4 regions of the Enterobacter cloacae complex sp. 394F7 genome follow, and region 3 is predicted to be linked to each of the others. Evidence: predicted binding sites of a transcription regulator. Region 3 holds the regulator's gene; each other region holds the start of a gene.
The links. Region 3 encodes PurR, which represses purine synthesis genes. Its sites were predicted from a motif close to CANGCAAACGTTTGCNTG; they were not measured.
Positions count from the first base shown of each region.

Region 1 (7,578 bases), on a different contig from region 3:
ACGGCATCATCTCCTGAAGCGCCACGATCTTGCGCGTCAGCTCTTTGTTGTATTGCGGCAGCATCGTGGAGAATTCGCTCAGCGAGGCGGCCAGCACGCCGAAAAGGGCGGTGAGTGCAATCAGCATCACGATAACCACAATGGTTATGGCCACCGGGCGGCTGATACCCCGGCGCAAAAACCAGGTCACCAGCGGGTTAAGCACAATGGCAAAAAAGAGCGCCAGCAGAAGCTGGACAATAATATCGGCGGCAGCATGGATACCGGCGAGGATCACCACCAGAGAGGCGAGTTTTAACAGGATGTGGAGTCCTGCTTTGTCGGGCGGGTTAGGGGTCATTCGTGTTCCTTAATGTGATTGCCCGTTAAGTGTAGTGCGCGGGTTTCGCTTCGTCTGGCACCGTTAATCTGAAAGTCGCTGCTGATTTTCTGCTGGCGTCGTGGTAATAGTGAAACACTGTTGCAAAAATCCAGGTAAAACCTCATGCCCGAACCCGCCGCCGAACCGGCATTAAGCGGATTACGCCTTAATCTGCGCATTGTCTCCGTTGTGATTTTTAACTTTGCCAGTTATCTGACGATTGGCCTGCCGCTGGCGGTGTTGCCGGGCTACGTTCATGACGTGATGGGGTTTAGCGCATTCTGGGCGGGGCTGGTGATTAGCCTGCAGTACTTCGCCACGCTGTTGAGCCGCCCGCATGCGGGTCGCTACGCGGATCTGTTCGGGCCGAAGAGCATTGTGATCACAGGATTATGCGGCTGTTTTCTCAGTGGCCTGAGTTACCTGCTGGCGGCAACGACCAGCCACTGGCCGTTGGTCAGCCTGGTGCTGCTGTGCCTGGGCCGGGTGATCCTCGGTATTGGGCAAAGCCTGGCAGGAACCGGCTCGACGCTGTGGGGCGTAGGCGTGGTCGGGGCACCGCACATTGGCCGGGTCATCTCCTGGAACGGCATTGTCACCTACGGGGCAATGGCGCTTGGCGCCCCGCTTGGGGTGATGTGCTATGCGTATGGCGGACTGTACGGCCTGGCGGGCACCATTATGGTGGTCGCGCTGGTGGCGATCCTGTTTGCCCTGCCGCGTCCGAAAGTGAAGGCCAGCAAAGGCAAACCGCTGCCGTTCCGGGCAGTGCTGGGGCGCGTCTGGCCGTATGGTATGGCACTGGCGCTGGCAACCACCGGCTTTGGGGTGATCGCCACCTTTATCACCCTGTTTTATGACGCCAAAGGCTGGGACGGGGCGGCCTTTGCGTTAACCCTGTTCAGCTGTGCGTTTGTGGGTGCCCGTTTGCTCTTCCCGAACGGTATTAACCGCCTGGGCGGGCTGAATGTAGCGATGATCTGCTTTGCGGTTGAGATTGTCGGGCTGCTGCTGACCGGTATAGCGACCGCGCCGTGGATGGCAAAAATTGGCGTGTTCTTCGCCGGAGCCGGTTTTTCGCTGGTCTTCCCGGCGCTGGGCGTGGTGGCGGTGAAAGCCGTGCCGCCGCAGAATCAGGGGGCGGCGCTGGCAACCTACACGGTGTTTATGGATATGTCGTTGGGCATTACCGGGCCGCTGGCAGGGCTGGTCATGGCCTGGGCAGGCGTGCCGGTAATCTATCTTGCGGCTGCGGGTCTGGTGGTGATGGCCCTGATGCTCACGTGGCGGCTAAAAAAATGGCCCCCGGTGCAGGCACCGGAGGCCACGTCATCATCCTGACGCGTTACTGAATCACGATGGTGTTGATGATGTTTTCAGCGGCAGTCTGCGCTTTCTGCTGATCTTCCGCTGGCAGGGTGATCTGCAGGGTCAGCAGTTTGTTATCCACCTTACCCAGCACCACGGAAGAGTAGGCCGTCTGACCTTTTGCAGAGATAATGCTGTCCAGCTGCTGCAGCGTGTGGCCTTTCAGTTCGATGGACTTGTTGGTCACCACCTGCAGCTGCGGGTCGCGGCTGCGCTGCTGATCTTCCAGACGTTTGGACAGCACGGCCAGGTCTTCGCTGGTATCGTCGCCCACAATCACAATCACCGCTTTCTGCCCGGTTGCATCGGAATAGACGTGCATGTTGTTCGCCTGGGTACCCAGCTTGCCGCTCTGGTCAGTCATATCCGCTGGCAGAGAGAAGCTGAGTTTACCGTCCAGCAGGTTCACCGGCTGACCGGTTGCGTTGCTCTCTGCAGACGCGCCCTGAGCAGGCGTTTTCGTGTCGCTGTTATCACAGGCTGCAAGGCCGACAACCAGCAGGCCAATCCCGACATATTTAACCAGATTGCGCATTGACTTCTTCCTTTCGATAAACGGCCATAACGGCTCATTTGTCCATCTTATCACAACTGATAAATCGAACCCTTAACCAGCCTGCAATGCTGTGATTTCAGATTTATCTGCCAGTCTTTTCAGCAGCATATTCAGCAGCACGCCGTACATCGGCAGGAAGAAGACAATGCTGATAAGCACCTTGAAGCAGTAGTCCACCAGCGCAATTTCCATCCAGTGTTCGGCCATAAACGCATCCGGGCTGTGCCAGAAGGCAATGAAGAAGAAGGCCAGCGTATCGCTGACGTTGCCGAACAGCGTCGAGGCGGTGGGGGCCATCCACCAGCGGTGATTCTGACGCAGGCGGTTAAATACGTGCACGTCGAGGATCTGCCCCAGCGCATAGGCCATAAAGCTTGCAGTAGCGATTCGGGCAACAAACAGGTTGAAGTGGGTTAACGCCTCAAAGCCCTGCCAGCTCCCCATGTAAAACAGGGAGGAAATAACGTACGACACGAACAGCGCCGGCAGCATGACCGCAAAAATAATGCGGCGAGCCAGCGGTGCGCCAAAAATACGCACGGTCAGATCGGTGGCGAGAAAAATAAACGGGAAGCTGAACGCGCCCCAGGTGGTATGGAAACCAAAGATGGCTATCGGCAGCTGCACCAGATAGTTACTGGAGGTGATCACCAGCAGATGAAAAAGCGAAAGCCAGAACAACGCTTTTACGCGCTGCGATTCAGAAAACGGCGTCATATTGTGACCTTTTTATACGTTGGGGTGAGGGAACCCAATAAAAACCGCAGCATGATACTGCTTTGACGGGACTTTGCAATGGTTAGTTTTTACGCAACCGTTAACCTGGTTTGCATTGCTGGCTACGGGGCGTAAACTACAGCCGTTTTTATCTGACCGAGAACACCATGACCGATCTGTTTTCCACTCCAGACCACACCCTTGATGCGCAGGGCCTCCGCTGCCCTGAGCCGGTAATGATGGTGCGCAAAACCGTGCGCAATATGCAAACCGGCGAAACGCTGCTGATCATCGCTGACGATCCGGCAACCACCCGCGATATCCCCGGTTTTTGTACCTTTATGGAGCATGAACTGGTGGCACAGCAGACCGAAGCGCTGCCGTACCGGTATTTGATCCGCAAGGGGTAACCCCCTTACTGCATGCCTAACAATCCCGGCAGCCACAGCGAAATCGCCGGGATGTACGTTATCATTCCCAGCACCAGCAGCAGCATGCCGTAAAACGGTAGCATCGCGCGCACCACATGCTCGATTTTCTGCTTGCTTACCGCACTGGCCACAAACAGCACCGAACCCACTGGCGGCGTGATAAGCCCGATCCCCAGATTCACCATCATGATCATCCCGAAATGGACCGGGTCGATCCCAAGCGACTGGGTCACCGGCAACAGCACCGGCGTCAGGATCAGAATGATCGGCGCCATATCCATCAGGGTGCCAATCAGCAGCAGCATGATGTTGAGGTACATCAGGATCACGTACTTGTTATCCGAGAGCGAGGTGAAGAACGCCGTGATGCGCACAGGTAACTGCATGTAGGTCATCACCGCGCCAAACGCCGCCGCAAAGCCAATCAAGATCATCACGATAGTGACCGTTTTCACCGTCCGGCACATCAGCTTCGGCAGTTCGCTCCACGTATAGTCCCGATAGATAAACATGGTGACAAAGAATGCCCACAGACAGGCGACCGCCGCGGATTCGGTGGCGGTGAATATCCCGGACATGATCCCGCCGAGGATAATTACCACCGTCATCAGCCCCCACAGAGCGTCCAGCAAAATCTTCAGTGCCTGTTTGAAGGGGATTTTTTCGCCTTTTGGATAGCCGCGCTTATGGGCAAAGCACAGACACAGCGTCATCAGGCACAGTCCCAGCAGCAGCCCCGGCAGCACGCCTGCGATAAACAGCGTGGCAATGGAGACCGTACCGCCTGCGGCCAGCGAGTAGATCACCGAGTTGTGGCTGGGCGGGATTAAAATCGCCTGCACCGACCCGCTGGCGGTGACCGCCGCCGCATACTCGCGGGGATACCCCTTTCTCTCCATCTCAGGGATCATCACGCTGCCGATGGAGGCCGTATCCGCCACCGATGAACCGGAAATCGCGCCGAAAAAGGTGGAGGCCACGATATTCACCAGCGACAGTCCGCCGCGAATAAAACCAACAAAGACATACGCGAAATTCACCAGCCGTCGGGCGATGCCGCCTTCCGCCATGATCGCCCCCGCCAGGATGAAAAACGGGATCGCCAGCAGGGTAAATTTGTTAACCCCGCTGGTGATCTGGATCATCAGCGCTTCGAGCGGTAACTCGATCCACAACGCGCCCGCGACGGCGCTTAAGCCGACGGCAAACGCCACCGGCATACCCAGCGCCAGCAAAATGGCGAGGGTGAATAACAAAACGAATGCATCCATTGTTCACCCCTTAACTGTGGTTGCCGATCAGCACCACAGGACGGTTTTCCTGTGAGCCAAACAGCAGACGTTCAATGACAAACAGGATCAGCACCGCAGAACCAATCGGCAGCGGCAGATAACTCTCCCCTGACGTCAGGATCGGAAACTCGGCGACCGGCTGCTCCCAGAGCTCGACACACAGCCAGTAGCTGTACCAGAACATAATCAGCGAGGTCAGCAGCATCAGCAGATCCACCACGCGCGCACACGCTGTTTTCAGCATGTCTGGCAGTCGGTCGGTCAGCATGTTCACCGCGATGTGTGACCCGGCACGGTAGCTCACCGCCGCGCCGATAAACGTAAAGGTCACCATGCAGATGATGGCAATCGGCTCCGGCCAGGATTCACCGCGATTCAGCACATAGCGCGAGAAGATGCCAATCGGGATCACCACCGTCATGACCAGCAGCGCGCATCCCGCTACGCCCATGGCGAGCAGATACAGCCGGTCCATCCACTTCAGGTAGAGTTCGGACATACGTTCTCCGTTTACTGAACGTCAGCAATGGCTTTCATCAGGTCCTGATGCTTTTCGCCATACTGCGCGCGCACCGGCTCTGTGGCTTTGATAAATACCGATTTGTCGATCTCGTGGAACTGCACGCCACCGGCTTTCATCTTCGCCAGCGCCTCGGCGTTATAGGCCTGCCACAGCTTGCGCTGTTCGAACTGCGCTTCGCGCGCCAGGGTCAGGATTTTCTGCTGTTCGTCTGCGCTGAGCTTGTCCCATTTCACTTTTGAGTAGAGCAGCATTTCCGGGGTAATGAAGTGGCCGCTGAGGGTATAGTTTTTGGCGATCGGCATATAGTTATGGGCGATGAAGGTCGGCGGATTATTCTCAGCGCCGTCGATTACGCCGGTCTGCATGCCGCTGTAAACCTCACTGACCCCCATCGCCACCGAGTTAGCCCCCATGTCTTTCAGTGTCGCCAGCGCCACCGGGCTTCCCTGAACGCGGATTTTTTTGCCTTTCAGATCCTCCGGTTTGACGATCGGCGTTTTGGTGATCAGGTTACGGGTGCCGGAATCCATCCAGCCGAGAAACACCAGCCGCGATTTGGGGCTGGCGGTCAGTTTTTCGCCAATCTGCTTGCCGATATCGCCGTCGATGACGTTGTGCATGTGGTCTTCATCGCGGAACACATAGGGCAGGGTAAAGACTTCAATATCGGGCAGGATCGCCGCCACCGGAGCCATGGAGACACGGATCATGTCGATCGCCCCCATCTGCGCCTGTTCAATCATCTGCTTTTCATCCCCGAGCACGCCGCCGGGAAAGACCTTGATCTCCAGCTTGCCGTCGGTTTGTTGTTTGAGTTTCTCCCCCATGTGCTGTACGGCTACCACGTTCGGGTAGCCTTCAGGATGCACATCGGCGGCTTTAATGGTTTGCGCAGAAACGGAGCAGGCAAAAGCAGACAGACACAGAGCGGCCAGTAACGGCTTGAGGGTCGTTTTCATCAAGTCAACTCCAGGGTAGTGAGGTAAGTGTTAAAACGGTGTTTTAGTTTTGTACGTTTAAAAATTACACTATGGCCTGGAAAACGGAGGTGAAGCGCCTCACAAAAGCGTGAATTTCTGAAACGCTGGTTTAGATTTTTGAGAAGGGAAGGCCGGGTTGCCGTTACGCTTTACCCGGCCAGGCGTGCATTGCGTGTTATTTGCGTCGCAGTAAGCGGAGCGCGTTGGCCGTCACCAGCACCGTCGCGCCGGTATCCGCCAGCACCGCCAGCCACAGCCCGGTGATGCCGAGCAGGGTGGTGACGAGGAAAATCCCTTTCAGCCCCAGGGCGATGCTGATGTTCTGGCGAATATTGGCGCGCGTGGCGCGTGCCAGGGAAATCATCTGCGCCAGCCCGGTCAGGCGGTTATGGGTGAGCGCGGCATCGGCGGTTTCCAGCGCCACGTCGGTACCACTGCCCATGGCAATCCCGATGGTGGATGCTTTCATCGCTGGCGCATCGTTGATTCCGTCGCCGATCATCGCCAGCGGAGCATGGCTGTTCAGCTCCGTCACGGCACTGACCTTGTCCGCAGGGAGTAATCCGGCCTTAAAGTCCAGCCCCAGCTCTCCGGCAATCGCGGCGGCGGCACGCGGGTTATCGCCGGTGAGGATCACACCCTGTACGCCCAGCTGATGGAGCGCCGCGACGGCCTCTTTCGCATCATCACGCAGGGTATCGCGCAGTGCCAGCATGCCTTTGGCGACGCCGTCCTGCATGACGGTTACGACAGTTTGTCCGGTCTGTTCTAACGCCTCAACCTCTGGGTTAGAAGACTTACCCGCCGCGACAATCAGCATCTTTTTACCGTCGATGTCGGCCTCAATCCCGGACCCAACCAGCGCCCGCTGTGCCGTTGCCGTCGGAATTGCCAGCCCGCGCGACTGTGCTTCACGCACAATCGCCTGCGCCAGCGGGTGAGTGGAACCCTGCTCTACGGCGGCGGCCAGCGTAAGCAGTTCATCTTCACCGATATCCTGCGGATACACGCCGGTGACCTGCGGTTTCCCCACGGTCAGCGTGCCGGTTTTATCGAACGCCACCTGCTGCACCTGGCTTAACTGTTCCAGCGCCGCGCCGCCTTTTATCAGGGCACCGCGACGTGCCGCTGCCGCCAGACCGGAGGTAATGGCCGCCGGGGTGGAGATCACCAGCGCACACGGACAGCCAATCAGCAGCAGGGTCAGACCTTTGTAAATCCAGCCTTCCCACGGCGCACCAAAGAACAGCGGCGGAACGATAGTGACCAGCAGGGCAACCAGCATGATGGCGGGGGTGTAAATCCGGCTGAAGCGGTCAATAAATCGCTCGACGGGGGCGCGACGCTCCT
Region 1 covers NZ_JBXWCS010000013.1:95,109-102,686, reverse strand. Annotated here, with positions in the region: gene AC2FAK_RS18395 (AI-2E family transporter) at 1-340, opposite strand, end outside; partial or broken gene AC2FAK_RS18390 (MFS transporter) at 450-1,702, shown strand; gene AC2FAK_RS18385 (DcrB family lipoprotein) at 1,707-2,264, opposite strand; gene AC2FAK_RS18380 (7-cyano-7-deazaguanine/7-aminomethyl-7-deazaguanine transporter) at 2,337-3,002, opposite strand; gene tusA (sulfurtransferase TusA) at 3,170-3,412, shown strand; gene AC2FAK_RS18370 (TRAP transporter large permease) at 3,418-4,704, opposite strand; gene AC2FAK_RS18365 (TRAP transporter small permease) at 4,715-5,224, opposite strand; gene AC2FAK_RS18360 (TRAP transporter substrate-binding protein) at 5,236-6,207, opposite strand; gene zntA (Zn(II)/Cd(II)/Pb(II) translocating P-type ATPase ZntA) at 6,404-7,578, opposite strand, start outside.
Region 1: the regulator PurR is predicted to act here: its motif matches at 3,093-3,110, upstream of tusA (sulfurtransferase TusA).

Region 2 (7,578 bases), on a different contig from region 3:
CGGTTGAGGATTTTCATCAGCGTGGATTTACCCGCGCCGTTACGGCCCACCAGACAGACGCGTTCGTTGTCTTCGATGTGCAGTTCAGCATTGTCGAGAAGCGGTGAGTCGCTGAAGGAGAGCCACGCACCGTGCATACTAATTAAAGACATTTATTTTTCCTTTCAGGCCGCGGTGATAAGCCAGCAGTTATGGATCTGACGATTACGGGCAAAGTCCTGAGACAGCGTTTTTTGGCTGATTTCTTGTGCTTTCAGTCCCAGAGCGGCCAGGCCGTCGTGATCCATGCGGAAACCGCGTTTGTTATTCGAGAACATAATCGTGCCGCCTTTACGCAGGAGGCGCTTCAGGTCGGTCATCAGGCGCAGGTGATCGCGTTGTACATCAAAGCTATCCTCCATACGCTTGGAGTTGGAGAACGTTGGCGGATCGATGAAGATCAGATCGAACTGTTCATCGGTGTCACGCAGCCAGCCCAGGACATCGGCCTGCATCAGACGATGCTGGCGTCCGGTCAGGCCATTGAGACGCAGGTTGCGCTCCGCCCACTCCAGATAGGTGCGCGACATATCCACCGTAGTGGTGCTGCGCGCGCCGCCCAGGCCCGCATGCACGCTGGCGCTACCGGTGTAGGAAAACAGGTTAAGGAAGTCCTTACCTTTGCTCATCTGGCCCAGCATACGACGGGCAATGCGGTGGTCGAGGAACAGCCCGGTATCGAGGTAATCCGTCAGGTTAACCCACAGGCGAGCGTTGTATTCGCCCACTTCAATAAAGTCGCCCTTCTCACCCATCTTCTGATACTGGTTTTTCCCTTTCTGACGCTCGCGGGTTTTCAGCACCAGTTTGTTTGGCGCGATGCCAAGCACGGCAATCGTCGCTGCGATCACGTCCAGCATGCGCTGGCGCGCTTTTTGCGCATCAATGGTTTTTGGTGGGGCATATTCCTGAATCACCACCCAGTCTGCATAGCGGTCAACCGCCACGTTGTACTCCGGCAGATCGGCGTCATACAGGCGATAGCATTCAATGCCTTCCTGTTTGGCCCATTTTTCAAATTTCTTCAGGTTCTTGCGCAGACGGTTAGCGTAATCTTCCGCCACGCCCGACGGTTTGCTGTCCGCCGCTTTCTCTGCCAGATGGTAGTTTTTCTGCACACAGTCCAGCGGGCCATTCTTCGCCTTAAACTGGCGATCGGCACGCAGCTGCAGACAGCTCAGCAGTTCTGGTGAAGCGCTAAACAGGGAGAGATTCCAGCCGCCAAAGTAGTCTTTCATATTGCGGCCCAGCAGGCTGTGCAGGGCAATCAACGCCGGTTCGCTATCCAGACGCTCGCCGTATGGCGGGTTGCTGATAACGGTACCGTAGGGGCCTTTCGGCAGCGGGTTGGTCAGGTTCGCGACATCTTTCACTTCAAAGGTCACCAGCTCACCGATACCTGCGCGACGGGCATTGCTGCGCGCACGTTCAATGACGCGCGGGTCGCTGTCAGAGCCATAGAAATGCGAGGTATACTCCGCCAGGCCTTTACGCGCACGGGCCTGCGCTTCGGCTTTGACCTCTTTCCAGAGTGCTTCATCGTGCTGCGCCCAGCCGCTAAAGCCCCAGTGGCCGCGATGCAGGCCGGGAGCGCGGTCGGTGGCCAGCATCGCGGCTTCAATCAGCAGCGTACCGGAACCACACATTGGGTCGAGCAGCGGCGTGCCCGGCAGCCAGCCGGAGCGCATCACGATGGCGGCGGCCAGCGTTTCTTTGATGGGCGCCATACCGGTGCGATCGCGGTAGCCACGCAGATGCAGAGCTGCCCCGCTCAGATCCAGAGAGATGCTGGCGGTATCGCCATTGAGCCAGACGTTAATGCGCAGATCCGGGTTTTCACGATCGACGTTTGGTCGTTCTTTGTTTTTACGGGTAAAGCAGTCCACGATGGCATCTTTCACACGCAGCGCGCCGTACTGGCTGTTGCGGATCTCATCGTTTACACCGTTAAAATGCACCGCGAAGGTCGCGTCTGGCGTGAAGATCTCTGTCCAGTCGATCATCTGTACGCCGGTATAGAGATCAAGATCGCTGTAGACCTTGCACTCTTTCATCGGCAGCATGATGCGTGACGCCAGGCGGCTCCACATCAGGCTCTGGTAAATAAGCCGTGTGTCGCCCTCAAAATGGACACCACCCTGAACCACCTGGCACTCTTGCGCGCCCAGGGCTTCCAGTTCAGTTTTTAACAGCTCTTCCAGCCCACGGGCCGTACTGGCAAACAGAGAATTCATATCGTCACTTTTACTCTAAGAAAATTGTCGCGCATTATAGCTAATATGACGTGTATGTCATAAAGTTGAAGGCTTATTTTCATTCGAGGGACTGTGCACAGTGGCGACGTTATCCAGGCTTTTTATTCATCCGGTGAAATCCATGCGCGGTATCGGCGTTTCTCACGCCCTGGCTGACATCAGTGGATTTGCCTTCGATCGTATTTTTATGGTCACCGAGCCTGACGGTACGTTCATTACTGCACGCCAGTTCCCGCAGATGGTGCGCTTTACGCCTTCGCCGCTGCATGACGGCCTGCACCTCACCGCCCCGGATGGCTCAAGCGTGGTGATTCGCTTTGCTGATTTTGCGCCTGTCGATGCGCCAACGGAAGTGTGGGGCAATCATTTTACCGCTCGCATCGCTCCGGACGAGATTAACCGCTGGCTGAGCGGCTTCTTCTCCCGCGAGGTACAGCTGCGCTGGGTGGGTCCGGCGCTGACGCGACGCGTCAAGCGCCACGACGCGGTTCCCCTCTCGTTTGCCGATGGTTTCCCGTTCCTGTTAACCAGCGAAGCCTCGCTGCGTGACCTGCAGCGTCGCTGTAAGGCCAGCGTGCAGATGGAGCAATTTCGCCCGAATCTGGTGGTGACCGGTACGGAAGCCTGGGAGGAAGATACCTGGAAAGTCATCCGCATCGGCAGCGTCATTTTTGATGTCGTGAAGCCGTGCAGCCGCTGCATTTTCACCACCGTAAGTCCGGAGAAAGGCCTGAAGCATCCTTCCAGCGAACCGCTGAAAACCCTGCAATCATTCCGTACCGCGCAGGATAATGGCGACGTGGATTTCGGCCAGAATCTTATTCCACGCTCAAGCGGAGTGATCCGCGTGGGTGACGAGGTGGAAATTCTCACCCGTGGGCCTGCGCGCGTGTACGGTGCGGGTCAGGAAGAAGAAACGGTAGACGTTGAGACGCAAGCCAGTTCCGCAGTGGATATTCACTGGCAGGGCCGCGTTATACGGGGTAACAATCAGCAGGTGATACTTGAGCAGCTGGAGCAAGCCGGGATCCGTATCCCGTATTCCTGTCGGGCGGGTATCTGTGGTTGCTGTCGAATCAAGCTGGTCGGGGGCGATGTCAGTGCGCTGAAGAAATCCGCAATCGGTGATGACGGGACGATCCTGTGCTGTAGCTGTATTCCAAAAACGTCGATACAGCTGGAAGCTTAAACCGCCTGTTCCAGGCTGAACGAATCCACGCGCAGCTGCGGTTTCAGCCTGTCATTCATGACCTTAATGGCATCCCCGAGTTGCATCGTCCGCCCGGCAATGGTCACGCCGGGCTGAGCCAGCAGACAAAGCGCGGCATTTTCGCCAGGTTCCACCACCAGTAAACTCACCTCTTCTGCGGTATCGCTCAGATTGACGCTGGCCGCATCGCCCGTGGACGGCGTCCAGTTCATATCATGCGGCAGAAAATGCCAGCTTTTCGGCATTTGCGGTTTCAGAAAACGAATCGCCACCAGCGCGTTTAATATCAGTTCGGCACGCTGTTCTTTTGAGAGCAGCAGGTCACGGCATTTCTCTTCAAAGGAGAAATAAAGCGCAGCATCGTCTACACAAAAGCCAGACGGGGAGAAAGCGTCCGGGGTTAACATTCGACGCGCAAAACGAGAACGGAACAACATGCCATTGGCTAAATCGAGCATCATTCGGTCATGCTCTTCACAAAAATACCAGCGCCAGTTATCGTCAGGTTTAATTCGCATGTGTCTCTCCCGTACCCAAACGTCCTGTACTAAAAATGTCCCATTCGCCGCTTCGTTTATAACACCATTAATAAAAGACTATAATGTCTAAATAAGCAACAGTGACGGAATATAAAACAACCAGGGCTGGAAATAAAGCCCTGGTTGTCTAATTAAGAGAAAAGATTAGATATGAGTAACGATTTCTTTTATGAGCGGCGGGCCTTTAAAAATAAAGCCGGAATAGATTTGCACCAGTGAGGCGCCCGCAGCCATCTTCTCGCGCGCAGCAATCACCGAATCGATACCACCGACACCGATTATTGGCAGACGACCTTTTAATTCGGCGGAGAGCGCACGAATAATTTCCGTACTTTTTAATTGTACCGGACGTCCACTTAACCCACCCGCTTCGTCACAGTTTTTCATTCCCTGGACGAGGGAGCGATCGAGCGTCGTATTGGTCGCAATCACACCATCAATATTATGGCGAACTAAGCTGTCGGCAACCTGGATCAATTCTTCAGCAGAAAGATCCGGTGCGATCTTAACCGCCACCGGAACATATTTATGATGGATCGCCTGCAGCTCATTTTGTTTATTTTTAATGGCGCTGAGAAGATCGTCCAGCGCTTCACCATATTGCAGAGAACGTAGCCCCGGGGTATTCGGCGATGAAATATTCACGGCGATATAACCGGCATAGGCGTAGACTTTTTCCATACAAATCAGGTAGTCATCTTTACCCTGTTCAACCGGCGTGTCTTTATTTTTGCCAATATTGATGCCTAATACACCATCAAAATGGGCTTTTTTAACGTTTTCTACGAGATGATCCACGCCGAGGTTATTAAAGCCCATGCGGTTGATCAGCCCCTCGGCTTCGACCAGGCGGAACAAACGCGGCTTATCATTACCCGGCTGTGGACGCGGCGTTACGGTACCGATTTCGATGGAACCAAAGCCCATCGCGCCCAGGGCATCAATGCACTCGCCATTTTTATCCAGACCTGCCGCCAGACCCAGCGGGTTTTTAAAGGTCAGACCCATGCACTGCACAGGTTTTTCCGGCACGTTCTGACGCACCAGCGCGGCCAGCGGCGTTCCCGTAATACGGCGTAATTGCTGGAATGTAAATTCATGAGCGCGCTCAGGGTCGAGCTGGAAAAGGGCTTTACGAACGAAGGGGTAGTACATGAACTCTCCTGGATTCCCGGTGTGCAAACCGGGAGGGGATTATGTGCGATCCTGCCCGGAAAGGGAATTGACCTGCGGCAAAAAAATCAGCGTAAAACGCAAACGTTTACTTCCCCGTACACTTCTTATGCGCTTTTTCGCATTTTAATTGCGGATAAATCATTTAGTGGAATAACCACGCAGTGTCACACTCCTGAAAATTGTTATGAATGTTAGATAAAAGCAAACAATTAGTTATAAGGAGCACACATGCGCGTCATCACCCTGGCCGGAAGTCCACGTTTCCCTTCTCGTTCCAGCGCCCTGCTGGAATATGCCCGCGAAAGGCTTAATGCTCTGGATGTGGAAGTGTGCCACTGGAATCTGCACAACTTTGAACCTGAGGATCTGCTCTACGCGCGCTTTGACAGTCCGGCATTGAAAACCCTGATTGAACAGCTAAAAAGTGCTGACGGGCTTATCGTCGCGACCCCGATTTATAAAGCCTCATTTTCCGGCGCACTGAAAACCTTGCTCGATCTGCTGCCTGAACGTGCACTCGATGGAAAAGTGGTGTTGCCGCTGGCTACGGGCGGTACGGTTGCGCATTTACTGGCCGTGGATTACGCCCTGAAGCCGGTACTGAACGCGTTGAAGGCGCAGGAGATCCTGCACGGCGTTTTTGCCGATGACTCGCAGGTTATCGATTACCAGCACAAACCGCATTTCACCCCGAATCTGCAAACCCGGCTCGACACTGCGCTGGAGACATTCTGGCATGCCCTGCACCGTCGCGATATTCAGGTACCTGCGTTTGGACAGCCACAAGGAGTCGCACATGTTTAAAACACTTACCCGTATCAGCCTGGCTGGTCTGCTCACACTCTCGTCCCTGACCCATGCAGCAGAGACGGCACCTGACAGTTTGCGCATTGGTTACCAGAAAGGCAGCGTCAGTATGGTGCTGGCAAAAAGCCACCAGCTTCTGGAAAAACGCTTCCCACAGACCAAATTCTCCTGGGTGGAATTTCCTGCCGGGCCACAAATGCTGGAGGCGCTGAACGTTGGAAGCATTGATTTAGGCAGTACTGGCGATATTCCACCGATCTTTGCGCAGGCGGCCGGGGCCGATCTGGTCTACGTTGGCGTTGAGCCACCCAAGCCCAAAGCCGAGGTGATTCTGGTGCCGGAAAATAGCGCCATTAAAAATGTCGCCGAACTTAAAGGTCACAAAGTCGCATTCCAGAAAGGTTCCAGCTCGCACAACCTGCTACTCCGCGCCCTGCAGGAGGCCGGGCTAAAGTTCACCGATATTCAACCCGTCTATCTGACCCCTGCTGATGCCCGCGCCGCCTTCCAGCAAGGCAATGTCGACGCGTGGGCTATCTGGGATCCTTACTACTCCGCGGCATTACTTCAGGGCGGCGTACGGGTATTGAAAGATGGCACAACCCTGAAACAGACCGGTTCGTTCTACCTTGCAGCCCGTCCGTATGCAGAGAAAAACGGTGCCTTTGTTCAGGAGGTCCTGAATACCTTTACCGAGGCCGATACCCTGACGCAAAGCCAGCGCCCGGAGAGCATCACCCTGCTGGCGAAAACCATGGGCTTACCGGAGGCGGTGATCGCGAGCTACCTCAACCACCGTCCACCCACCACCATTATCCCGGTGGACGCGCATGTTGCAGCCCTGCAACAACAGACTGCCGACCTCTTTTATCAAAACCGCTTAGTACCAAAACAGGTGAACATTCGCGAACGCATCTGGCAACCCGCAGCCAAAGAAGGAGCCAAATCATGAGTCTGAATCTTTTCTGGTTTTTACCCACCCACGGTGATGGACACTATCTTGGTACCGAAGAGGGGTCGCGCCCGGTTGACCACGGCTATCTGCAGCAGATTGCGCAGGCGGCAGACCGAATCGGTTTCACCGGCGTGCTGATCCCCACCGGACGCTCGTGCGAAGACGCCTGGCTGGTCGCCGCGTCGATGATCCCGGTCACCCAGCGCCTGAAATTCCTTGTGGCATTACGTCCGAGCGTGGTTTCCCCGACCGTTGCCGCGCGTCAGGCGGCAACGCTCGACAGGCTCTCCAACGGACGCGCGCTGTTTAACCTGGTCACCGGCAGCGATCCGCAGGAACTGGCCGGTGACGGCGTGTTCCTCGATCATACGGAACGCTATGAGGCCTCCGCCGAGTTTACCCGCGTCTGGCGACGTCTGCTTGAGGGGGGAACGGTCACCTTCGATGGCAAGCATATTCATATTCGCGACGCGAAACTCTACTTTCCTCCGGTACAGCAGCCGCGTCCACCGCTCTACTTCGGTGGATCGTCGGATGTGGCACAGGATCTGGCGGCAGAACAGGTCGATCTCTATCTGACCTGGGGGGAGCCACCTG
Region 2 covers NZ_JBXWCS010000008.1:64,430-72,007, reverse strand. Annotated here, with positions in the region: gene AC2FAK_RS13190 (ABC transporter ATP-binding protein) at 1-152, opposite strand, end outside; gene rlmKL (bifunctional 23S rRNA (guanine(2069)-N(7))-methyltransferase RlmK/23S rRNA (guanine(2445)-N(2))-methyltransferase RlmL) at 165-2,273, opposite strand; gene AC2FAK_RS13180 (YcbX family protein) at 2,374-3,483, shown strand; gene zapC (cell division protein ZapC) at 3,480-4,022, opposite strand; gene pyrD (quinone-dependent dihydroorotate dehydrogenase) at 4,188-5,198, opposite strand; gene ssuE (NADPH-dependent FMN reductase) at 5,448-6,023, shown strand; gene AC2FAK_RS13160 (sulfonate ABC transporter substrate-binding protein) at 6,016-6,978, shown strand; gene ssuD (FMNH2-dependent alkanesulfonate monooxygenase) at 6,975-7,578, shown strand, end outside.
Region 2: the regulator PurR is predicted to act here: its motif matches at 5,294-5,311, upstream of pyrD (quinone-dependent dihydroorotate dehydrogenase).

Region 3 (7,578 bases):
TACCCATAACATTCCCAGGCAGCCTGCGGCAAAAATGGCCAGGCCCAGTAACAGCACCGGTTTACGCCCGAAGCGATCGGAGAGCGGGCCCCAGAGCAGCTGTGCGATGGCAAAACCGGCGAGGAACAAACTCAGGCTGGCGCTGATGGCCGCGGCTGGCGTTTGCAGATCTTCCTGCATCGCCGCAAACGCGGGCAGGTACATATCGGTGGCCAAAAAGCCCAGCACGCTCAAACCGCCGAGCCAGACTAAAAATCCATTCCTGGGTTGCATTGTTTTATTCTCCTTGAGGAGGCAGGTAGACACTGGCGCAGAGTGTAGGGAGTGCAAAGCGGGTTGTGAAACGCTAATATTTGGCGGTTGCATTCAAATTTTTTGCAGGCAGAAAATGTGGTCAGATTATTCTCTTGAAGTGGTGGATGCTGTCGCGCGTAACGGCAGCTTTAGCGGTGCGGCACAGGAGTTGCACCGCGTCCCTTCGGCTATCAGCTACACGGTGCGGCAGCTTGAAGAGTGGCTGGCGGTTCCGCTGTTCGAACGGCGGCATCGCGATGTGGAATTAACGCCTGCTGGCGCGTGGTTTTTGAAAGAAGGGCGTTCTGTTATCAAAAAAATGCAGATCACTCGCGAACAGTGCCAGCAGATCGCCAACGGCTGGCGCGGACATCTTTCCATCGCCGTGGACAATATCGTTAAGCCGGAGCGTACCCGGCAGATGATCGTGGATTTCTATCGCCATTTTTCAGACGTTGAACTTCGTGTCTCGCAGGAGGTATTCAACGGGGTCTGGGACGCGCTGGCGGACGGCAGGGCAGAGATGGCGATTGGCGCAACCCAGGCGATCCCCGTCGGGGGGCGCTATGCGTTTCGCGATATGGGCATGTTGAGCTGGAAATGCGTCGTGGCACACGATCATCCGCTGGCTGCCCTGGAGGGACCGCTGAGTGACGACACGCTGCGCAACTGGCCGTCGCTGGTGCTGGAGGATACCTCGCGCTCGTTGCCAAAACGTATTACCTGGCTTCTTGATAACCAGCGGCGGGTGGTAGCGCCGGACTGGGAATCCTCCGCGACCTGCCTCAGCGCCGGGCTGTGCGTCGCGATGGTTCCCGTCCATTTCGCTAAGCCGAGAATCGATACCGGTGAATGGGTCGAGCTGACGCTGGAGAATCCGTTCCCGGATGCGGCCTGCTGCCTGACGTGGCAACAAAATGATGTGTCGCCCGCCATGGCATGGCTACTGGATTATCTGGGAGACAGCGAAACGCTTAACCGGGAATGGCTACGGGAGCCAGCTTAGCTGGCTCCACACGAGATTAACGACGGTAGTCGCGGAATGGACCATCCGCAACGGAACGGCGCTCGATAAGGCGCGGGTGAACTTCAATGGACTGCGACTCTTCACGTTTGTTGACGATCCTGTCCATCAGCATATTGAAGGCCGTTTCACCGAGGGAGTCCTTCGGCTGGTGGATGGTGGTCAGCGCAGGCGTGAAGAAGCGCGCGTTGCGCACGTTGTCATAGCCGATCACGGAAATATCCTGCGGCACGCGCAGGCCCAGCTCATCGGCTGCACACAGGGCCCCCATCGCCATGATGTCCCCGCCGCAGAACACCGCCGTTGGACGATGCGGCTGAGAAACGATCTGCTGCATGGCGCGGTAGCCAGACTCCGGCTCAAAGTCGCCCTGCACGATCCAGTTTTCCGGCACGGTGATCAGCGCTTCTTCCATCGCCTTCATAAACCCGGCCAGACGGCCAGCACCGGTGTTGCGCTCAAGCGGCCCCGGGATCACGCCTATTTCACGGTGACCGCGTTCAATCAGATAGCGACCCGCCATATAACCGCCTTCGAAGGCGTTATCGATGACGGAGTCGGTAAAGTCGGCGCGCGCTTCGCCCCAGTCCATCACCACCATTGGGATATGACGATACTCTTCCAGCATGGAAAGGACAGATTCCGGGTATTCGGAACACATCACCAGAAGGCCATCCACGCGTTTTTGCGCCATCATCGACAGATAGGCGCGCTGTTTTTCAATATTGTTCCACGCGTTGCCGAGGATAAGGGTATAGCCTTTCTGGAAGCAGTTTTTCTCAACCGCTTCGATGATTTCGGCAAAATAGGCCGCTTCACTGCTGGTCGCCAGCAAACCAATGGATTTGGTGTGATTAACTTTAAGGCTACGCGCAACGGCACTCGGCGAGTAGTGCAGCTCTTTGATTGCCGCCCAGACGGCGTTGCGCGTCTCTTCCGCCACGAAGCGGGTTTTGTTAATTACATGTGATACGGTTGTAGTGGAAACGTTTGCGCGTTTTGCTACGTCTTTAATTGTTGCCATTAAATGTCACTCCAGACCATATCCTAAACTCCTGAAAACCTTGAAGGTAAACGTTTGCCTTCTCTCACCCTTATCACGCAATTTTGAATTGCGGCACGCCAGGAAAACGACACGGGACGTCAGGAGGGGGTCAATGGCCGGTACGCTAATAAATTTAGCGTGGAATTTTGTCCTATCTTGATGAAAAGGGGAAGAGCTAAAGTGGTTATCCGTTTAAATCCTGGAAGATTTTTGACGTAAATTGTGTAAAAATGAGCAAGCTCACTTTTCGTGGGGGGATTAAAAGGAGAAAAATTGATGAGTTCCGATCTGAAGTTTTCGCTGTTCACCACCGTTATTGTGCTGGCGCTGATTGTTGCTGCAGGTCTGACGGCTGCACTGCACTGATTTACGCGGAGGGGGCGTTCGCTCTCTCCCGCTCGTCCTGATTGTTACATCTCCGGCAAAAATCTTTTGCCAATTTGTTAACTTCTCATTTTTTGTGATTGATGTCATGCTTTCGGCTTCTTTGTTCTGTGTCACCACATGACACGGCATCCGGAGTTGACGCATGAAAATCAATTTTCCCCTGCTGGCCCTGGCGATTGGCGCTTTTGGGATTGGCACCACTGAATTTTCCCCTATGGGACTCTTACCGGTTATCGCCCGCGGTGTGGACGTCTCTATCCCTGCAGCCGGGATGTTAATCAGCGCCTATGCCATTGGTGTGATGGTAGGGGCACCGCTGATGACGCTGTTGCTTTCCCACCGAGCGCGCCGCAATGCGCTGATTTTCCTGATGGCTATCTTTACCCTTGGCAACGTGCTCTCCGCCATTTCGCCGGATTACACCACGCTGATGCTGTCACGCATTCTGACAAGCCTTAACCACGGCGCTTTCTTTGGGCTGGGGTCGGTGGTGGCGGCAAGCGTGGTGCCCAAACACAAGCAGGCGAGTGCCGTGGCAACCATGTTTATGGGCCTGACCATCGCCAACATTGGCGGCGTTCCTGCGGCCACCTGGCTGGGTGAGGTCATTGGCTGGCGTATGTCGTTCCTCGCAACCGCCGTACTGGGCGTTGTCGCGATGGTGGCGTTGTTCTTCTCTCTGCCGAAAGGCAGCGCTGGTGAGCGTCCTGAGGTACGTAAAGAGCTGTCGGTACTGATGCGTCCGCAGGTGCTCTCGGCGCTGCTCACCACCGTGCTGGGTGCCGGGGCGATGTTTACCCTTTACACCTATATTTCGCCGGTGCTGCATGACATCACTCACGCGACGCCGATCTTTATCACCGCGATGCTGGTGCTGATTGGCGTGGGCTTCTCGATTGGTAACTATCTGGGCGGGAAATTTGCTGACCGCTCCGTGAGCGGAACGCTGAAGGGTTTTCTGACCCTGCTGATTGTCATCATGATTGCCATTCCCTGGCTGGCGCGTAATGAGTTTGGCGCGGCCATTGCGATGGTCGTCTGGGGTGCGGCCACTTTTGCCGTGGTTCCGCCGCTGCAGATGCGCGTAATGCGCGTCGCGCATGAGGCGCCGGGTCTTTCATCGTCGGTGAATATTGGTGCGTTCAACCTGGGCAATGCGCTCGGTGCCGCAGCGGGCGGTGCTGTGATTTCGGGTGGTCTGGGATACAGCTTTGTGCCGGTGATGGGGGCCATTATTGCCGCGCTTGGCCTGCTGTTAGTGATGATGTCGGGTCGTAAACAGCCTGAAGCGGCCTGTGCTGCCGAATAAAAAAACGCAGAAGGGGAAACCCTTCTGCGTCTCTCTTACGCGGCGAAGTTCTTCGCCACAAAGTCCCAGTTAACCAGTGCCCAGAAGTGCTCCAGGTAGTTAGGACGCGCGTTACGGTAATCAATGTAGTACGCGTGTTCCCAGACATCCACGGTCATCAGCGGTGTCGCGCTGGTGGTCAGTGGTGTACCCGCGTTAGACGTGGAGACGATAGCCAGTTTGCCATCGGCCTCTTTTACCAGCCATGTCCAGCCAGAACCGAAGTTTTTGATTGCGGCATCGGTAAATTTCGCTTTGAACTCCGCAAAGCTGCCAAAGGCGGCGTTAATCGCAGTAGCCAGTTCACCGGTCGGCTCGCCACCAGCATTTGGTGCCAGGCAGTGCCAGTAGAAGGTGTGGTTCCACACCTGAGCAGCGTTGTTGAATACGCCACCGTCTGAACTGCGGACGATCTCTTCCAGCGTTTTGCCTTCAAAATCGGTGCCCTTGATCAGGTTGTTCAGGTTGGTGACATAGGTCTGGTGATGTTTGCCGTAATGATATTCCAGGGTTTCCGCAGAAATGTGCGGTGCCAGGGCGTCTTTTGCATACGGTAGTGCAGGTAATTCGAACGACATTGCTTCTCTCCTTATTGTATTTTGCGTTGCCAATAACCACACAGACAACAAGGACAGGATAGCAAATTGAAAGGGTATGCAAAAGAGGAACTTACCCTGCCGTGGTGACGGCAGGGCAGGGTTTAGCGGATGGTTTTCGGCGTCATGACGCGGCGTGCGCCGACGTAGTGACGCACCCAGTAGTCTTCGCTAAGCGAGGTGATCTGAATGTCCTGACCGCTTCGTGGGGACTGAATAAACTTCCCGTTACCCACATACACGCCGACGTGATCAGCCGTACCGCGACCCTGGGTGCGGAAGAAGACCAGATCGCCATTTTGCAGCTCGCCACGGTTAACGGGGGCGGCGTCGCGCAGGTGGTACATTTCATTGGCGGTGCGCGGAATGCGGAATTTCACCAGATCTTTATAGGCGTAATACACCAGCCCGCTGCAGTCAAAACCGGTGCGGGGAGAGGTGCCACCCCAGCGATACGGTTTCCCAATTTGCCCCATCAGCTTATTCATCGCCGTTTTTTGCGCTTTCTGTACCCGAACCTTATGCGCGTCGGCAATTTTTGTCACTTTCGTGCATTTGGCTTTATGCCCTTTGCGCGTGGTGCATTTTTCCGTTACGAGGTTGGCAGCAGTTTTTGAGGCTTTACGTTTCGATGCGAGGGCAGTGCGGGAAGATGTTGATTTCGATTTGCTGGAGGCGGTCTTTTTCGTTTGAGCGGTTGTTTTTTTCTTTTCGTTCTTACTGGTAGTCTTTTTTTTACGTTCTGTGGTTTTTGCCAGATGCGTTTTTTGCACAGCAGAGTGCCGCGCCTGTTGAGAGGCGTTTGCCGCTGGCGTGAAAGAGAGTGATGTAAACAGTAAAGCACAGAGCGTGATCGAGATTTTATTTATCCGCGCCACTGGGCAGTCCCCTGATAAATGCAGGTCATCAATAATACCCGCGTGTGATTTACAAAGCCCGTCGATTCTAATCCATAAAAACCCGAGAAGTTAATAGCATTTTTCAATCTAAAAACCTGTTTCGTTAGCAAGTGCAAAAAAATTCATCGATTTGTCGCACAATTGTTCACGCCCTAAGCAAAACCCTGCCTGCCGCAGGGTTAAGCACCATTTACAATGCAACTTTTCGCCACTCGCGATAAAATAGCTATACGTGACAAAAATGTTATTTTCCGATGCCAGTCTGAACCGCTACAATGTCAGACTAATGCCGTAACAGAAGTTAAAGGAAGCAAGACATGAGCACCACTATTGAAAAAATCCAGCGCCAGATCGCTGAAAACCCAATTCTGCTGTATATGAAAGGTTCTCCGAAGCTGCCAAGCTGTGGCTTCTCCGCGCAAGCGGTTCAGGCGCTGTCTGCCTGTGGTGAACGTTTTGCTTACGTTGATATCCTGCAAAACCCGGACATCCGCGCTGAGCTGCCAAAATACGCGAACTGGCCGACGTTCCCGCAGCTGTGGGTCGACGGTGAACTGGTTGGCGGTTGCGATATCCTGATTGAAATGTATCAGCGCGGCGAACTGCAGCAGCTGATCAAAGAGACGGCGGCGAAGTACAAAACCGAAGAGCCGGACGCAGAGTAATTTTCTGCGCAAATAAAAAAGCGACCTTAAGAGGTCGCTTTTTTTTATTCTTCGCTGTCGCCCATCGCCAGCGGCCAGCCGCCCAGACGCTTCCAGCGGTTGACTATTTCACAGAACAGCTCTGCGGTGCGCTCCGTATCATACAGCGCGGAGTGCGCCTGCGTGCCGTCAAACTCAATCCCGGCCGTAATACAGGCTTTTGACAGGACCGTTTGTCCCAGCGCCAGGCCACTCAGTGCGGCGGTGTCAAAGGTCACAAACGGGTGGAAGGGGTTACGCTTAAGAGAGGCTCGCTCGGCGGCGGCCATCGTAAAGCTGTGATCGAACGTGGCGTTATGCGCCACCATAATGGCGCGGCTGCAGTTGCTCTCTTTCATGCCTTTACGCACCATTTTGAAAATGGCGTGCAGCGCATCATATTCGCTCACCGCACCGCGCAGCGGGTTATGCGGATCGATGCCATTAAACGCCAGCGCCTCTGGCTGCAGGTTTGCGCCTTCAAAGGGCTCAACGTGGAAATGCAGCGTGGTGTCCGGTGTAAGCCAGCCCTCTTCATCCATCTTCAGCGTGATGGCGGCAATTTCAAGCAGCGCATCGGTTTTAGCGTTAAATCCGGCTGTTTCGACATCAATGACAACAGGATAAAAACCACGAAAACGGTCGCACAGACCGGTAAGTTGAGCGTTATCGGACATCAGGGTCTCTTACAAGGGGAAAAAAGCAGAGCGCATTATGGCAAATTTTGGCGTGGGATGCAGTAAAACAACGGGCGCATAGTGCGCCCTGAGGGATCAGTTGCCCAGACCGCGACCGGCGTCTTTGGCTTCAATCAGCTCGATTTTATAACCGTCTGGATCTTCAACAAACGCAATCACGGTGGTGCCGCCTTTTACCGGGCCCGCTTCACGCGTGACGTTGCCACCGTTGCTGCGAATGCGTTCACAGGCTTCTGCCGCGTTGTCCACTTCCAGCGCGATGTGGCCATAGGCCGTGCCCAGCTCATAGCTGTCGACGCCCCAGTTATAGGTCAGCTCGATAACCGCTTCATCCGTTTCCGGGCCGTAACCCACGAATGCCAGCGAGTATTTGTATTCCGGGTTTTCGCTGGTGCGCAGCAGCTTCATACCCAGTACGTTAGTGTAGAAATCGATGGAACGTTGCAGATCGCCAACGCGCAGCATGGTGTGAAGTAGGCGCATAATTTCCTCATTAACCAATGGAGTAGTGTATCTTTTTGAACAGAAACGATGTTTTAGTATAGCGGCGAAAGGCCGCCGCTATCAATGCACAACGGAGAGATTACAGCGTAGGGTAGTCGGT
Region 3 covers NZ_JBXWCS010000004.1:161,941-169,518, forward strand. Annotated here, with positions in the region: gene punC (purine nucleoside transporter PunC) at 1-273, opposite strand, end outside; gene punR (DNA-binding transcriptional activator PunR) at 389-1,300, shown strand; gene purR (HTH-type transcriptional repressor PurR) at 1,317-2,342, opposite strand; gene cydH (cytochrome bd-I oxidase subunit CydH) at 2,640-2,729, shown strand; gene AC2FAK_RS07760 (MFS transporter) at 2,893-4,059, shown strand; gene sodB (superoxide dismutase [Fe]) at 4,095-4,676, opposite strand; gene AC2FAK_RS07770 (C40 family peptidase) at 4,799-5,572, opposite strand; gene grxD (monothiol glutaredoxin 4) at 5,911-6,258, shown strand; gene rnt (ribonuclease T) at 6,303-6,953, opposite strand; gene gloA (lactoylglutathione lyase) at 7,050-7,457, opposite strand; gene nemA (alkene reductase) at 7,558-7,578, opposite strand, start outside.

Region 4 (7,578 bases), on a different contig from region 3:
ACGGTGGGCATCGATCATCAGGACCTTCAGACCCGCTTGCGTTGCGTAATAACCGGCGGCAGACCCCACGGATCCGCTACCAATAATGATTAAGTCGTATCTCATATCCATCTCTCGAACTCACGCTTTGTTAGCAGAGTAATTAACTATGCGGGCTGACACAAGGGAGAAATAAATAAGGCACCCGGAGGGTGCCTGTTGAGCGAAGAATAGGTATAAACCTAGTGCCGTTTATACTCATTTTCCTGATAGTCGCCAGATTCTATTTTGGCAATACCTGCCTCTAAAATAGAAATAAACTGACGGGCGACGTCTGTTGTAAGCCACAGCGTCTGTCCAACTTCCGCTTCTTCACGGTTGAGTTGATTCGGGGTCTGGTAGTGCAAACGCAGCATCAGCGCATCGTAGCTATCTACGGTACTGATATCCCAGCCAACAAGCGGATGGGTCTGGATGACTTCGCTATTCTTTTCCATTATAACCCCCTTAATGCGTGTTAGAAGACAACGGCTCCGAGGTTCAATGCATGTTTTTCTGAAAGCATCTTCAGTATACAAGTAATAAGGGTTCGCAAGGGAAAAATAAACAGTTGGCAACACATTTTTCTGCTTTTTAGGATTGTTCGAACAATAAAACACCACCTTGTTCACGATTTTTAAATTTGTTGCCGAATTAATTTGAACGAACCGGATTTCAGACGAAAAAAAGCCGGGGCGACCCGGCAAAAAAGAACAATGAGGGAGCAAGATTAATCTGTGATGAACCAGTCGTCGGCGCTTTCCCAGGTTTCCTGCAGGATTTCGCTGATACGGTCTTTATCTTCTTTCGCGCCACCAATGACGGAGAGGTTGTTTGCCGCCGCATAACGAACCGTTACGGCACCAGCGTTGTCAGGGAAAGTACTGTTAATACGGCGGGATAATTCACCGGCCAGCGCATCAAGCGCGCCAGCAGGCAGAACGGTTGTTTTGGCTATGGTGACTTCAATACGCATAAATGCCCCCTGTGTAATATACTGTTTATTTATACAGGTATATTATGGGTTTGACAACAAGGGGCACTGTTTTTTTAGCGTTTTACCGTCCAGTTGACGGTTTCTCCGGCAAGGAATGGGATGAGCGTGTCATCCGTCAGCGGAATGGCCTCGTCCACGCGGCTCTCTTTACGCTCCAGTTCAATGAACGTTTCGTTGACCGGCAGCCCGTAGAAGCGTGGTCCATTGAGCGAGCAGAACGCTTCGAAATGCTGCAGTGCATTCATCTCTTCAAACACGGTGGCGTAGCTGGCGAGTGCGGTAGGGGCATTAAAGCAGCCTGCGCAACCGCAGCTGGCCTCTTTGCGGTGGCGTGCATGAGGCGCGGAGTCCGTGCCGAGGAAGGCGCGGGAGAAACCGCTGGCAACGAGTTCACGCAGCGCCTGCTGATGAACGTTACGCTTCAGAATGGGCAGGCAATAGAGATGCGGACGAACGCCGCCAACCAGCATGTGGTTGCGGTTAAACATCAGGTGCTGTGGCGTGATGGTGGCGGCAATCAGTTCATTGCCATCGCGGACATACTCTGCGGCATCTTTGGTGGTGATGTGTTCAAACACCACTTTAAGCGCAGGAAGACGCTGGCGCAGCGGCTCCATTACGGTTTCGATAAAGCGGGCTTCACGGTCGAAGATATCAATGTCGGCGTGGGTCACTTCACCATGTACCAGCAGCGGCATGCCCAGTTTTTGCATGCGCTCCAGAACCGGCATGATGGCGTCAATACTGGTGACACCGTGGCTGGAGTTGGTGGTAGCGTTAGCCGGGTAGAGTTTCGCCGCGGTGAACACGCCTTCGTTAAAGCCGCGTTCCACTTCATTCGGATCGAGGGTGTCGGTCAGATAGCAGGTCATCAGCGGAGTGAAATCATGTCCTGCCGGCACGGCATCAAGAATTCGCTGGCGATAAGCCATAGCGGCGTCAACGGTGGTGACTGGTGGAACCAGGTTAGGCATGACAATCGCGCGGCCATAAATTTCGCTGGTATACGGCACGACGGTTTTCAGCATATCGCCATCACGCAGATGGATATGCCAGTCGTCAGGGCGGCGGATTTTAAGAACCTGGGGTTGTGCAGTCATGGAAGCTCCGGCTTGTCAGGAATCAGTCATTAGGATGGCTGTTTTTGCCGGACACAAATAATAAGCGGAAACGTTTTCGTTTGCACACTTTTCCGTAAAAAAAGGGCGCTTTTGCGCCCCTTCAGGTTAATCGGTGAATGGAATAACGATCTCTCCCGGTTTCACCTCGATGCCTTTGGCATATTTTTTCGCCAGCGCCTCACCCTTGCTCTTGTCTTCACTTAAGACATAGGCCGGCTGCTGGTTAAAGTAGTTGCGCAGGGACTGGTTCAGGTAGGGCATCAGGGTCTGCATCACCGGTTTCATCTTGTCCGGCGTGACGTCCGCGTCTACCACTTCCATCTCCTGCAGGAAGATGGCCCCTTTCTCTTTGTTAAAGACCGGCAGCGCCTTGAGCTTCAGCTTAATGTTGGCTTTCTGGTTACCGAAGAGAGAGGTCATATCGAGATTGGCATCCCCGGCGAGAGTGACTTTATTCGGCTCTTCGCGCCCAATCTGGCTGGTGAGGTTGCTGAGGACGATATGCGCATCGGCAAGCCCCGGCACACCAATGTCTTTTGAAAAGTTATTATGTTTTTCCAGCGCCTGATTAATTTCCTGCTCACTGACGGTGTATTGCGTAAGCTGGTTACAACCTACCAGCAGGCCGCTGACAATGAATGCGGCGGCAATGACAATTTTTTTCATAGTGTTCCTCAACGAAAAATCGGCGCTACTGTCCTGTTACGCCAGTATGTCAGGGTGAAATAGCGGAAACCAGCAGAAAAAACTGATAATGGCGGCGGGAGAGGCCCCGCCGCAGGGAATATTATGCCCCAGGTTCGAGCATGCCGCTCGCGCTGCGCTTCTGGCTGAATTGCCACCACAGCGCAAGGAGCGTCATAAAGCCGACCACGCCGAGCATGACCCAGGGCAGTTCCGGCTGGCTTAGGGCTTTTCCGGCATCGAACAGCCAGCCGCCGCCGGCGTAACCCAATGCACCGCCAAAGGCCAGCCCCAGGCGGCTGAACCCCATATAGCTGCCGCGAGCGCGCGCGTCGGCAAGCGAGGCGCTCAGCGTTTCACGAGCCGGTTCGGCAATAATGGAGCCGATATAGAAGGTGCAAATCAGCGTAAACAGCTGCTGGAGCGAGTTCACCAGCCCGATGGGCATCATGCTGAGCGTCATCAATAACAGCCCGGCCATCAGGCGATGCTCCAGTCGAAAACGCCGTTCGCTCCAGCGGGCGATCGGGTAGAGCAGGGTCAGAGAGAGGCAGGCTTCTATGGCGTACATCCATTTTACGGCGGCCGGGGTGCCCGCAATGTCGTTTACCATGATCGGCAGCATCAGCATGACCTGAACGGCCAGCATGTAATACCCCGTCAGGGTCAGCACGTACGTAACAAAGCGTTTGTCTCGCAGCACGCGGCCAAGACCTTCGCGTACGGGGGCTTTGACCGTCGACAGTTTCCATGCCGGCAGAAACAGGGCATTAAAGAGCGCACACAGAATAAAGAGCAGCGCACCCGCCGCGCAGACCAGACGAAAGTCGTACTGCAACAGCCAGCTTCCCAGCAGGGCGCCAATTACCGCCCCGGCACTGTCCTGCATCATCAAAATTGAGAAGAAGCGTCCCCGGTGCAGCGGACGAATGAGTTTAACCACCAGCGCGGTGCGCGGCGGGTCAAACAGGGTGCCACCGATACCGGAGAGGAAGCAGGAAAACCACAGCAGCCACGGCTCCTGGGCAATTGCCATAGTGGCGAAGCCTGCCGCGCGTAGCAGCATGCCCGTCACGATCATCGGTTTGGCACCAAAGCGGTCGGCGATGGCGCCACCAAACACGCCCAGACCCTGCTGGACAAACTGGCGTAACCCGAGCGCGATACCGACCATCAGTGCCGCCCAGCCCATTTGATCGACAAAGCGGATCGAGATGAGGGGAAACACAACAAAAAAGCCGAGCACGACCAGCATGTTATCGACTAGCAGGAAATATTTACCCAGGCTCCTGGCCTGTGATATGCGGGACATTTTCCCTCCAGGGAAAACAGGATGGTGAGCACGCTAACATTCTGCGGTGTCGCCACGTTTTTTCCCACCCCCGCGCGTGACAATATTTTTTTATCAAAAGAGCGCTTTGATAGAGAGTTCTCATCGAAAAATGTGAAAAGAGGTCAAAATGGTATGTCACTGTTTTCACAGACGGCACAGGCGCAGGTATAGTAAAGCTAATGGGTAAGCAGAAGTGACGGGAAGGAGTGGTATCGATGTTTGGCTATCGCAGTAATGTGCCAAAAGTGCGTCTGACAACGGACAGGCTGGTTGTTCGTCTGGTGCACGAGCGTGATGCCTGGCGTCTGGCGGATTATTACGCCGAGAATCGCCAGTTTTTAAAACCCTGGGAACCCGTTCGGGATGAGAGCCACTGCTACCCTTCCGGCTGGCAGGCGCGCCTCAGCATGATTGCAGAATTCCACAAGCAGGGAAGCGCGTTCTATTTCGCGCTGCTGGATCCGGAGGAAAAAGAGATCATCGGCATTGCCAACTTTTCCAACGTGGTGCGCGGATCGTTTCACGCCTGCTACCTCGGCTACTCCATCGGCCAGAAATGGCAAGGGCAGGGGCTGATGTATGAGGCGCTAACGGTGGCGATCCGTTATATGCAGCGCACTCAACATATCCATCGCATTATGGCGAACTACATGCCACACAATCAGCGCAGCGGTAATTTGCTCGCGCGGTTGGGGTTTGAGAAAGAGGGGTATGCTAAAGATTATCTGCTGATAGACGGAGAGTGGCGCGACCACGTACTGACAGCATTAACCACCCGGGACTGGACGGCAGGCCGCTAAGGAGAAGAGATGAAATATCAGTTAAGCGCAACAGAAGCGCGTGTGATTGGCTGCCTGCTGGAAAAACAGGTCACCACGCCGGAACAGTATCCGCTCTCCGTCAATGCCGTGACGATGGCGTGTAACCAGAAAACCAACCGTGAGCCGGTGATGAATCTCGGCGAACATGAGGTGCAGGATATTCTCGATGAACTGGTTAAACGCCATTACCTGCGCATGGTCAGCGGTTTCGGTAACCGCGTGACCAAGTACGAGCAGCGGTTTTGCAATTCTGAGTTCGGCGATCTGAAGCTGAGTGCCGCCGAGGTGGCGGTGATCACCACGCTGTTACTGCGCGGCGCGCAAACACCCGGTGAACTGCGCACCCGGGCCTCCCGCATGCATGAGTTCGCCGATATGCAGGAGGTTGAGCAGACCCTGGACGGGCTTGCCACCCGCGAGGATGGCCCTTATGTGGTACGTCTGGCGCGCGAGCCGGGGAAACGTGAAAGCCGCTATATGCACCTGTTCAGCGGTGAGGTTGATCCGTCAACGGTGTTGGCAGATTCGGCTGCCCCCGCCGCGCATGACAGCCTCGCAGCACGCGTAGAGGCGCTGGAGGAAGAGGTGGCCGGGCTGAAACAACGCCTGGATGCATTGCTGGCACATTTAGGAGACTGACGGTGAAAAAATTACGCGTTGGCGTGGTAGGGCTGGGCGGTATTGCGCAAAAGGCCTGGCTGCCTGTTCTGGGGGCCGCGACGGACTGGACGCTGCAAGGGGCGTGGTCACCTACCCGCGAGAAGGCCGAGCGGATCTGCGAAACCTGGCGCATGCCGTATGCGGCATCGCTTCAGGATCTGGCGCGCGACTGCGATGCGGTCTTTGTGCACACCTCTACCGCCACCCATTATCAGGTGGTCAGCGAATTACTGAATGCCGGGGTCCACGTTTGTGTGGATAAACCCCTGGCGGAAAACATTCAGGATGCCGAACGGCTGATTGAACTCGCTGCACGCAAAAAACTGACGCTGATGGTGGGCTTCAATCGCCGTTTTGCGCCGCTTTACCAGCAGTTGAAGGCCCGGTCTGGTGGGCTCGCGTCCCTGCGAATGGACAAGCATCGTACCGACAGCGTCGGACCGAACGATCTGCGCTTTACTCTTCTGGATGATTACCTGCACGTGGTAGATACGGCGCTCTGGCTAACCAACGGGCAAGCCCAGCTTAAAAGCGGCACCCTGTTGACCAACGATCAGGGCCAGATGGTTTACGCTGAGCACCATTTTGCTCTTGAGCATCTGCAGGTCACCACCAGCATGCATCGCCGGGCCGGCAGTCAGCGGGAGTCTGTGCAGGCGGTCACTGAGGGGGCTCTGTATGACATTACCGACATGCGCGAATGGCGCGAAGAGAAAGGCAGCGGCGTGGTCACGCTACCGGCGCCTGGCTGGCAAAGCACCCTTGAGCAGCGCGGCTTTGACGGATGCGCCCGCCACTTTATCGCCTGTGTGCAAAATCACACGGTTCCGGAAACATCCGGTGAGCAGGCCATCATGGCACAACGCATTGTGGAGCGGCTCTGGCGAGAGGCCATGAGCGAATAATTCTCTGTAACATCTGCCGATAGTAATTCCCTTAAATCCGGGTAGACTAAGCGCCGTTTGTTGGTTTCAATGGGTGGCGCTTTCGCTTACCCGTTCTGGAAATCCGTAGGGTTGTGGGAATTCTCATTAATGAACTTATTAAAATCGCTGGCGGCAGTCAGCTCGATGACCATGTTTTCCCGCGTGCTGGGTTTTGCGCGCGATGCGATTGTGGCAAGAGTATTTGGTGCAGGGATGGCAACGGACGCCTTTTTCGTCGCGTTCAAATTGCCGAATTTATTGCGTCGCATTTTTGCCGAGGGGGCATTTTCCCAGGCATTCGTTCCTATCCTGGCGGAATATAAAAGCAAGCAGGGTGAAGACGCCACGCGCGTGTTTGTCGCTTACGTTTCAGGCCTCCTGACGCTGGCCCTGGCGATCGTAACGGTGCTCGGGATGCTGGCTGCGCCCTGGGTGATTATGGTGACGGCACCCGGCTTTGCGGACTCGGCAGATAAATTTGCCCTGACCACTCAACTGTTGCGTATTACCTTTCCTTATATTCTGCTGATCTCCCTGGCCTCGCTGGTGGGGGCAATCCTCAATACCTGGAACCGTTTTTCCGTTCCGGCCTTTGCGCCAACCTTCCTTAACATCAGCATGATTGGCTTTGCGCTGTTCGCCGCGCCCCATTTCAACCCGCCGGTGCTGGCGCTGGCCTGGGCGGTGACGGCAGGTGGCGTGTTGCAACTGGCGTATCAGCTGCCGCATCTGAAGAAAATCGGCATGCTGGTTCTGCCGCGAATTAATTTCCGTGACGCCGGTGCGATGCGCGTGATTAAGCAGATGGGGCCTGCCATTCTCGGGGTTTCGGTTAGCCAGATCTCGCTTATCATCAACACTATCTTCGCCTCTTTCCTCAAATCCGGTTCCGTTTCGTGGATGTATTACGCGGACCGTTTGATGGAGTTTCCCTCCGGGGTGTTGGGGGTGGCGCTGGGGACCATTCTCCTGCCGTCGCTGTCGAAAAGTTTTGCCAGCGGAAACCATGACGAATATT
Region 4 covers NZ_JBXWCS010000008.1:183,992-191,569, forward strand. Annotated here, with positions in the region: gene solA (N-methyl-L-tryptophan oxidase) at 1-105, opposite strand, end outside; gene bssS (biofilm formation regulator BssS) at 222-476, opposite strand; gene dinI (DNA damage-inducible protein I) at 749-994, opposite strand; gene pyrC (dihydroorotase) at 1,069-2,115, opposite strand; gene AC2FAK_RS13800 (lipoprotein) at 2,242-2,802, opposite strand; gene mdtH (multidrug efflux MFS transporter MdtH) at 2,924-4,132, opposite strand; gene rimJ (ribosomal protein S5-alanine N-acetyltransferase) at 4,369-4,953, shown strand; gene AC2FAK_RS13815 (YceH family protein) at 4,963-5,613, shown strand; gene AC2FAK_RS13820 (Gfo/Idh/MocA family protein) at 5,616-6,539, shown strand; gene murJ (murein biosynthesis integral membrane protein MurJ) at 6,669-7,578, shown strand, end outside.
Region 4: the regulator PurR is predicted to act here: its motif matches at 2,179-2,196, upstream of pyrC (dihydroorotase).